3 regions of the Streptomyces sp. NPDC049585 genome follow, and region 3 is predicted to be linked to each of the others. Evidence: riboswitches for the same ligand, from Rfam matches in the RefSeq annotation. Region 3 holds a riboswitch; each other region holds the start of a gene.
What was found. Region 3 has a riboswitch for cobalamin ahead of cobN (cobaltochelatase subunit CobN). Riboswitches for the same ligand answer to the same signal wherever they lie in the genome.
Positions count from the first base shown of each region.

Region 1: it holds a riboswitch for cobalamin, as region 3 does, so the genes downstream of both, AB0K17_RS00930 (ribonucleoside-diphosphate reductase subunit alpha) here and cobN (cobaltochelatase subunit CobN) in region 3, are expected to answer to the same signal.
Region 2: it holds a riboswitch for cobalamin, as region 3 does, so the genes downstream of both, AB0K17_RS23975 (cobalamin biosynthesis protein) here and cobN (cobaltochelatase subunit CobN) in region 3, are expected to answer to the same signal.

Region 1 is NZ_JBFAPE010000001.1:196,731-199,621, reverse strand. It holds gene AB0K17_RS00930 (ribonucleoside-diphosphate reductase subunit alpha) at 1-1,137, opposite strand, end outside; cobalamin riboswitch at 1,302-1,440, opposite strand; gene mctP (monocarboxylate uptake permease MctP) at 1,611-2,891, opposite strand, start outside.
Region 2 is NZ_JBFAPE010000027.1:32,033-34,923, reverse strand. It holds gene AB0K17_RS23985 (inorganic phosphate transporter) at 1-355, shown strand, start outside; gene AB0K17_RS23980 (hypothetical protein) at 382-606, shown strand; cobalamin riboswitch at 816-940, shown strand; gene AB0K17_RS23975 (cobalamin biosynthesis protein) at 998-1,969, shown strand; gene AB0K17_RS23970 (cobyric acid synthase) at 1,966-2,891, shown strand, end outside.
Region 3 is NZ_JBFAPE010000040.1:8,115-11,005, reverse strand. It holds gene AB0K17_RS27380 (cobalamin biosynthesis protein CobG) at 1-987, opposite strand, end outside; cobalamin riboswitch at 1,102-1,238, shown strand; gene cobN (cobaltochelatase subunit CobN) at 1,264-2,891, shown strand, end outside.

The sequences.
Region 1 (2,891 bases), on a different contig from region 3:
GTCGAACTCGTCGCCGTACAGGTCGACCAGGTCGGGCGTGTCGGCCGGGGAGAACAGCGACCAGTCGGCGTCGGCCTCGACGCGGCGCATGAACTCGTCCGGGATCCAGTGCGCGATGTTCAGGTTGTGGGTGCGGCGGGCCTCCTCACCGGTGTTGTCGCGCAGCTCCAGGAACTCCTCGATGTCCGCGTGCCAGGTCTCCAGGTACACGCAGGCGGCGCCCTTGCGGCGGCCGCCCTGGTTCACCGCGGCGACGGAGGCGTCCAGGGTGCGCAGGAACGGCACGATGCCGTTGGAGTGGCCGTTGGTGCCGCGGATGAGCGAGCCGCGGGAGCGGATGCGCGAGTACGACAGGCCGATGCCGCCGGCGTGCTTGGAGAGCCGGGCGACCTGGTGGTAGCGGTCGTAGATCGAGTCCAGCTCGTCCAGCGGGGAGTCCAGCAGGTAGCAGGACGACATCTGCGGGTGGCGGGTGCCGGAGTTGAAGAGCGTGGGGGAGGAGGGGAGGTACGACAGCGTGCTGGTGAGCCGGTACAGCGCCGCCACGTCCTCCAGGGCCCGCTCGCTGTGGTCCTCGGCCAGGCCGCAGGCCACGCGCAGCAGGAAGTGCTGCGGCGTCTCGATCACGTCGCGGTGGATCGGGTGGCGCAGCAGGTAACGGCTGTGCAGGGTGCGCAGGCCGAAGTAGCCGAAGCGGTCGTCGGCGCCGTCGGCCAGGGCCGCGTCCACGAGCGCGTCCAGGCGCGCGGCGTGGGTGGCGACGAACGCGGCCGTGTCGTCGGCGATGAGGCCCTCGCGGTGGCCCACGGCGACCGAGGCGGAGAAGGAGGTGGCGCCCTGGCCGGCCGCCTCCTCGGCGATGGCGTGGGTGAGCAGGCGGGCGGCGAGCTTGGAGTACTCCGGCTCCTCGGCGATCAGGCCGGCGGCCGCCTCGGTGGCGAGGGAGCGCAGCTCCGCCTCGTCCGCCGCGGCGCTGCGGCCGCGCAGCGCGGCGGCGGCGACCTTGCCCGGGTCGGTGGCGGGCAGATCGGCGGTGAGGTCCGTCAGGGCACGCAGCAGCGCGGTCCCGGGGCCGTCGGCCGCTTCCGCGTTCGCTGAGACGGGACCTGCAACCGGATCTGCGGGCGCGATGGTCACGAGTGGCTCTCCTCGCTCGGCTGTGGTGGCCGGGCGGGTGCGCGCGACGGTCGCGTACGGGCACGTCCGACTCGGAGCTCGGGAGCGTGCCGCGCAGCGTCCGCCGGCCCAACCCGCGAGGCCCGGACGTGTTCAACGCCCATAGCCGAGCCCGGGACGGGCTCGGTGGTGGGCGCGCTGCCGGCAGGTCCTCGGACTGGTGGTGCGGTGTTTGTGCGCACTCGTTCACCGTTGCGGGACAGTTCCGGATTTGCACCGGATTCCCCTGCGGCGACAGCGAGGACGAGCATACATCTAGTGCCGGGCCTCGCACGCGCCCCCACATGTTGTGTCGGCGCGTCATGAGGTGGTTGCGGAATGTGGTAGAGGCGGCGTCCTTGCAGGCAAGAGCCGGACGGGCTGCGCCGCAGCCCGTCCGGCTCTTGGTGGTCTCTTGACGGAGTCTTCCGGTGGAGTTTCCCGGCGGGCGGGGCTCAGCCCGCCGCAGGCGCCTCCACCGTGGCCGGCGGCAGCTTCTCCTGGACGCCGGGATCCCCCGCATCGGCCGTGTAGTCCGACGGCCGCGTGAGGTCGACCCCGTCCGGCGCCCCCACCGCCCGCAGGACGACCGTGGCGACCACCGCCACCAGCACGTTGACCACGAACGCCGTCAGGCCGATGTACCCCTTCTCCCCGATGAGCGGAATGAGGTTGGTATTGCCGAAATGGTCCTGGGTGGCGCTGGGCGTCGCATATGCCCGCCACGTCCCGTACGCCATGCCTGCGGCCCACCCCGCCAGCAGGCCCCAGCGGTGGAACCAGCGCGTGAAGAGCCCGCCCACCAGCGCGGGCACGGTCTGCAGGATCCAGATGCCACCGAGCAGCTGGAAGTTGATGGCGACCGTTTTGTCCATGGTCAGCACGAAGGCGAGGGCGCCGACCTTGACCAGCAGGGATGCGATCTTGGACACCTTCGCCTCGTGCTCGGGCGTGGCGTCCGGCTTCAGGAAGTCCTTGTAGATGTTGCGGGTGAACAGGTTCGCCGCCGCGATCGACATGATCGCCGCCGGCACCAGCGCCCCGATGCCGATGGCGGCGAACGCCACGCCCGTGAACCAGTCGGGGAACATGTCCTCGAACAGCTGGGGGATCGCCAGCTGCCCGTTGCTCACCTTCACCCCGGCGGCGATCGCCATGAAGCCGAGCATGGCCAGCAGGCCGAGCATGAGGGAATACAGCGGCAGGATGGTGGTGTTGCGGCGGATGACGTTGCGGTTCTTGCTGGAGAGCACCGCGGTCACCGAGTGCGGGTAGAGGAAGAGGGCCATGGCGGAGCCGAGGGCGAGGGTCGCGTACGCCCACTGCGCATTGGATCCGGTGACGAGCGCACCGCGCGGTTTGCCGGTGGCCGGATTCTCGGTCGCGAACGCCTTGGCCGCCTTGGCGAAGATCTCGTCGAAGCCGCCGAGCCGCATCGGGATGTAGATGATCGCGACCGCGATGACGATGTAGATGAGGGCGTCCTTGACGAACGCGATCAGCGCCGGCGCACGCAGCCCGGAGGAGTAGGTGTAGGCGGCCAGGACACCGAAGGCGATCAGCAGCGGCAGGTCCTTGACGAACCAGTTGGCGTTCTCGCCGCCGCCCACGCCCAGTACGTCCAGTACTGCCTGGATTCCCACCAGTTGCAGTGCGATGTACGGCATGGTGGCCAGGATGCCGGTGACGGCCAGGGCGAGGGACAGGCCGCGGGAACCGAACCGGCCCCGGACGAA
Region 2 (2,891 bases), on a different contig from region 3:
CGTGCGCTGGTCGACCGCCGGCCGCATGGTCGCGGCCTGGGGTCTGACCCTGCCGGCCGCCGGCCTCGTCGCCGCCGGCGCGGCCCTCCTGGCCGACCAGGGCCGGTGGGGCGTGACCGCCGTCGCCGTCCTCGGCCTGGCCGTCTGCGGCGGCATCTGGGCGGCCTCGCGCCGCAAGCCGGTCACCCACGACAACGTCAACGACCTCAACGAGCCGCAGGGCATCGCCACCCCGGCCACCGTGGAGCCCGTCGGCGTGGTCACCGCGGCCCTCCAGGCCGTCGCCCCGCCGCCGGCCGGCCCCACGGCCGCCCACGCCCCGGCCCCCACCCCCACCCCCGCGACGACCGGCTGAGCGCCGGGCACGGAGGAAGAAACACCATGCACATCGACTGGGCAGCTTTCGCCGAGGTCTTCGGGGTCAGCCTCGTGGTGACCGTCGGGCTCGTGGGCCTGTTCACGCTCGGCATCGTCGGCACGTCCCGCAGGACGGACGCGGCGGGCGGCACGGCGGCCGCGGGCGCGCTGGCGCGCACGGGCGCGTACGCGTGCTTCGCGCTGTGCGCGGCGGCCGTCGGATACGGCATCTCGCTGATCGTGGCCTGAGTCCACGCGCACCGAAAGGGCGGACCGGAGTTTGCTCCGGCCGCCCTTTCGGCGTTGGCGGGTGACCCGTCGGGGGTCCGGGGGCAGCGCCCCCGGGAAACGGTGAAAGGGCGGGTCAGGGGCTCGGCCGCCCGCAGGGCCCCGCCCCCGGGGCGAGTTGACGGGCCTTCCGGGACCGTGGTGGACTGCCCGGGCCAAACGGCGACAGCAGAGGAAGCCGGTGCGAATCCGGCGCGGTCCCGCCACTGTCACCGGGGAGTGTCCCCCCACCCAACAGGGCCACGGCGCAAGCCGGAAGGCCGGGGGCGATGCGGATCCGGGAGCCAGGAGACTCTGGTCGCCGGTCACGTCGAGCCAGGGCGAGGACCCTGAGTGAGGACACGCATCGGCCATGCCCTGTCGCGGTTTCGCCTGCGGCGCCGCCCTCGGATTCCTGGGCGACCTGGTTGTCGGTGACCCCCGCAGGGGGCACCCTGTTGCCGCGTTCGGGCGTGCGGCCCACGCCCTGGAGCAGCGCTTGTGGCGCGACGACCGCGGACGCGGTGCGCTGTACGCCGCCGTGTGCACCGGTACCACCGTGGCGGGCGCCGCGCTGCTGGCCCGTGCGGTGCGCGGCCGGCGGGGCGCGGACGTCGCCCTGACGGCGGCCGTCACCTGGGCGGTGATCGGTGGGACGTCGCTGGCCCGGGAGGCCCGGGCGATCGGCGGGGCGCTGGCCGCCGGTGATCTGGAGGTGGCCCGGGAGCGGTTGCCGCATCTGTGCGGCCGTGACCCGTCGTCGCTGGACGCCCAGCAGATCGCCCGTGCCGTGGTGGAGTCGGTGGCCGAGAACACCTCGGACGCCGTCGTCGGCGCCCTGGTGTGGGGCGCGCTCGCGGGCGTACCGGGCCTGGTGGGCTTCCGTGCGGTGAACACGCTGGATGCGATGGTCGGTCACAAGTCGCCGCGGTACCGCCGCTTCGGCTGGGCGTCGGCCCGGCTGGACGACGTCGTCGGCTGGCCCGGTGCGCGGCTGACCGCGGCCCTGGCGGTGCTGGCCGCGCCGGATCCGCGCGGTGCCGCGCGGGTGGCGCGACGGGACGCGCACCGTCACCCGAGCCCCAACGCCGGCCCGGTCGAGGCGGCGTTCGCGGGGGCGCTGGGGGTGCGTCTGGGCGGGACGCTGGCGTACGGGGGCCGCATCGAGCACCGGCCCGTCCTGGGCGCGGAGCTGCGCGCCGTGCGCACCGGGGACATCGAGCGCGCGGTGCGCCTTTCGCGCCGGGTGTCGCTGCTGGCGCTGGGCTGTGCGGTCGGGGGCCGGGCAGTGGGCAGCCTTCTGAGGGCCGGGACGACCAGGACTGGGAAAGCGAGGAACCGGTGACATCGCAACCGCGGGGCGGGGGCCTGCTGGTGGCCGGGACCACCTCGGACGCGGGCAAGAGCGTGGTGACGGCGGGCATCTGCCGCTGGTTGTCCCGCAAGGGCGTCAAGGTCGCGCCGTTCAAGGCGCAGAACATGTCGCTCAATTCGTTCGTGACGCGCGAGGGCGCGGAGATAGGGCGTGCGCAGGCCATGCAGGCGGCCGCGGCGCGCGTCGAGCCGAGTGCGCTGATGAATCCGGTGCTGCTCAAGCCCGGCAGCGACCGCAGCAGCCAGGTCGTGCTGATGGGGAGACCGGTGGGTGAGCTGAGCGCCCGCGGTTACCACCAGGGGCGTCAGGAGCAGTTGTTCGCCACGGTGACGGAGTGCCTGGCCGAGCTGCGGCGTACGCACGACGCGGTGATCTGCGAGGGCGCCGGCAGTCCGGCGGAGATCAACCTGCGTCGTTCCGACATCGTCAACATGGGCCTGGCCCGGGCCGCGCGGCTGCCCGTGGTCGTGGTCGGCGACATCGACCGCGGCGGCGTCTTCGCGTCCTTCTTCGGTACGACGGCGCTGCTCTCCCCCGAGGACCAGGAGCTGATAGCGGGGTACGTGGTCAACAAGTTCCGGGGCGATGTGACGCTGCTGGAGCCGGGCCTGGAGATGCTGCGCGACCTGACGGGCCGGGCGACGTTCGGCGTGCTGCCGTTCGCCCACGGCCTGGGCATCGACGAGGAGGACGGCCTGCGGGTCTCCCTGCGCGGCGCGGTCCGCGAGTCGGTGGTCGCCGCCCCGCACGGCGCGGACATCCTGCGGGTCGCCGTGTGCGCGGTGCCGCTGATGTCGAACTTCACGGACGTGGACGCGCTGGCGGCCGAACCGGGCGTCGTCGTGCGGTTCGTGGACCGACCCGAGGAGCTCGCCGACGCGGACCTGGTGGT
Region 3 (2,891 bases):
ATGCCAGGCGGACGCCGCGGACGTGACCAACCCGGCCTCCTGCGCCAGGGCGGCGGCTCGGTGCGCCCGCGGCTGCGGATCCGTACCGGGCGCGAGCCCCGGGACGATGACGCCGCGCCAGGGTGTCACACGCAGCCCGCCGTCGCCGTACCGGTCGGCGGTGCCGGCGAGCAGCCGCCCCTGGGCGGCGGTCAGCCGGCCCAGCGGGGCGGCCACCGACAGGGCCGGCCGGCCGCCGGGGCCGGTGACCACGCCCGGCCCGGGCGGGGCGCCGGGGGCGACGGCGACGGCGGCGGGGCAGGAGGGGATACCGGCGGCGTCCAGACGCCGGGCCAAGTCCTCGGGTGCGGGCCGGTGTTCGGACGGCAGCTCGCGCAGCCGCCAGGCGCGCGTACCGCTCGCGCGCTGCGCGGCGAGGAACCCGGCGGCCGCCAGGGCCGCCGCCCGCGGGGCGTCCCGGTCGGCGACGCGCAGGCCGGGACCGGTGGGGCCGTGGCACAGCAGGGCACCGTCGGCGCTTGCGATCAACGTCACATCGGGGGAGAGGGCGACGATGTCGCCGCGCCCGTCGTCCAGACCGAAGAGGAAACGACCGGAGAGGTCGGAGAGGTCCGGTTCGCCCGAGCACAGGAGACGGTCCAGCTCCCGGACCCACTGCGGTACGCGGCCGTCGCCGAGAGGGGAGGCCGCGATGTTGCGGATGCGGTCGTGACGGTCGGACGGCAGCAGGCCCGCGGCGCGCAGCCGGGCGGCCAGCTCGGCGCCGCAGGCGTCCGCGAGGCCGCGCAACTGGACGTTGCCACGGGAGGTGAGGTCGAGGTGGCCGTCCCCCAGCGCCTCGGCGGCATCCGCCAGCGCGGCGGCCTGGTGCGCCGTCAGCAGCCCGCCCGGCAGCCGCACCCGGGCGAGCGCCCCGTCGTCCGCGGCGTGCAGACGCAGCGCGCCGGGACAGGCGTCGGCGCGGTCACGAGCGGGCAGGGCGGGCATGCGGGGAGCATACCGACGGGTCGTGGCCTGCGGGGCTCCGCCCCCGGGGCCGAATGCCGCGCTGCGCGCGGTGTCCTCGAAGCCGGACGGGCCGAAGTCACCCCGCCTCGCTACTATGACTGCGCCAGCGACGGCGACAGGGGAGGAAGCCGGTGCGATTCCGGCACGGTCCCGCCACTGTGACCACGGTCGAGTACGCCGAGTACTGCCGTGGGAAGTCAGGAACTCCTGCCGTCCTCCCACCGCCCGGGGCGCGGACCCCGAGGAAGGCCTGCCGTGATCCTGCTCCTGTCGACGTCCGACACCGACCTGCTCAGTGCCCGTGCCGCCGGCGGCCCGGTCCCCTACCGGCTCGCCAATCCCGCCCGGCTGCCGCTGGACGAGCTGCCCGGCCTCCTGGAGGGCGCCGATCTCGTCGTCGTCCGGCTCCTCGGCGGCATCCGCGCCTGGCAGGAGGGGCTCGACGTGCTGCTGGCCGGGCCGCGGCCGGTCGTCGTGCTCACCGGCGAACAGGCCCCCGACGCCCAGCTGATGGAGACCTCCACCGTCCCCGTCGGCATCGCGGCCGAGGCCCACGCCTACCTCGCCCACGGCGGTCCCGCCAACCTGGAGCAGCTCGCCCGCTTCCTGTCCGACACCGTGCTGCTGACCGGGCACGGCTTCGAGCCGCCGGCCGCCGCGCCCGCGTGGGGCGAGCTGGAGCGCACGCCCAAGCCGGGGGCGGCCGGCCCGCTGGTGGCCGTGCTCTACTACCGCGCCCACCACATGAGCGGCAACACCGCCTTCGTCGAGGCCCTGTGCGGCGCGATCGAGGACGCCGGCGGCCGCGCCAAGCCGCTGTACGTCGCCTCCCTGCGCGCCCCCGAGCCGGAGCTCGTGGACGCGCTGCGCGACGCCGACGCCATCGTCACCACCGTGCTCGCCGCCGGCGGCACGCGACCCGCGGACGCCTCGGCCGGCGGCGACGACGAGTCGTGGGACGCGGGGGCGCTGGCCGCCCTCGACGTCCCCATCCTGCAGGCGCTGTGCCTGACCGGCCCGCGCAGCGCGTGGGAGGAGAACGACGAGGGCCTCTCCCCGCTGGACGCCGCGACCCAGGTGGCCGTACCGGAGTTCGACGGGCGCATCATCACCGTCCCGTTCTCCTTCAAGGAGGTCGACGAGGACGGCCTGCCCGCCTACGTGCCCGACCTCGAACGCGCCGCCCGCGTCGCAGGGATCGCCGTGCGCCACGCCCGGCTGCGGCACATCCCGGCGGCCGCGAAGCGGCTGGCGCTCGTCCTGTCCGCCTACCCCACCAAGCACTCCCGCATCGGCAACGCCGTGGGCCTGGACACCCCCGCCAGCGCCGTCGCCCTGCTGCGCCGGCTGCGCGAGGAGGGCTACGACTTCGGCGACGAGGCGGTTCCGGGGCTGGAGTCGGGCGACGGCGACGAGCTCATCCGCGCCCTGATCGAGGCCGGCGGCCACGACCAGGAGTGGCTGACCGAGGAGCAGCTCGCCCGCAACCCCGTGCGCATCCCGGCCGCCGACTACCGGCGCTGGTTCGCCGCCCTGCCCGCCGAGCTGCGCGAGGCCGTCGAGGAGCACTGGGGCCCCGCCCCGGGCGAGATGTTCGTCGACCGCAGCCGCAACCCCGAGGGCGACATCGTGCTGGCCGCGCTGCGCCGCGGCAACCTGCTGATCCTCATCCAGCCCCCGCGCGGCTTCGGCGAGAACCCCATCGCCATCTACCACGACCCCGACCTGCCGCCCTCCCACCACTACCTCGCCGCCTACCGGTGGATCGCCGCCTCCCAGGAGGACGGCGGCTTCGGCGCCGACGCCATGATCCACCTGGGCAAGCACGGCAACCTCGAATGGCTGCCCGGCAAGAACGCCGGCCTGTCCGCCGCCTGCGGCCC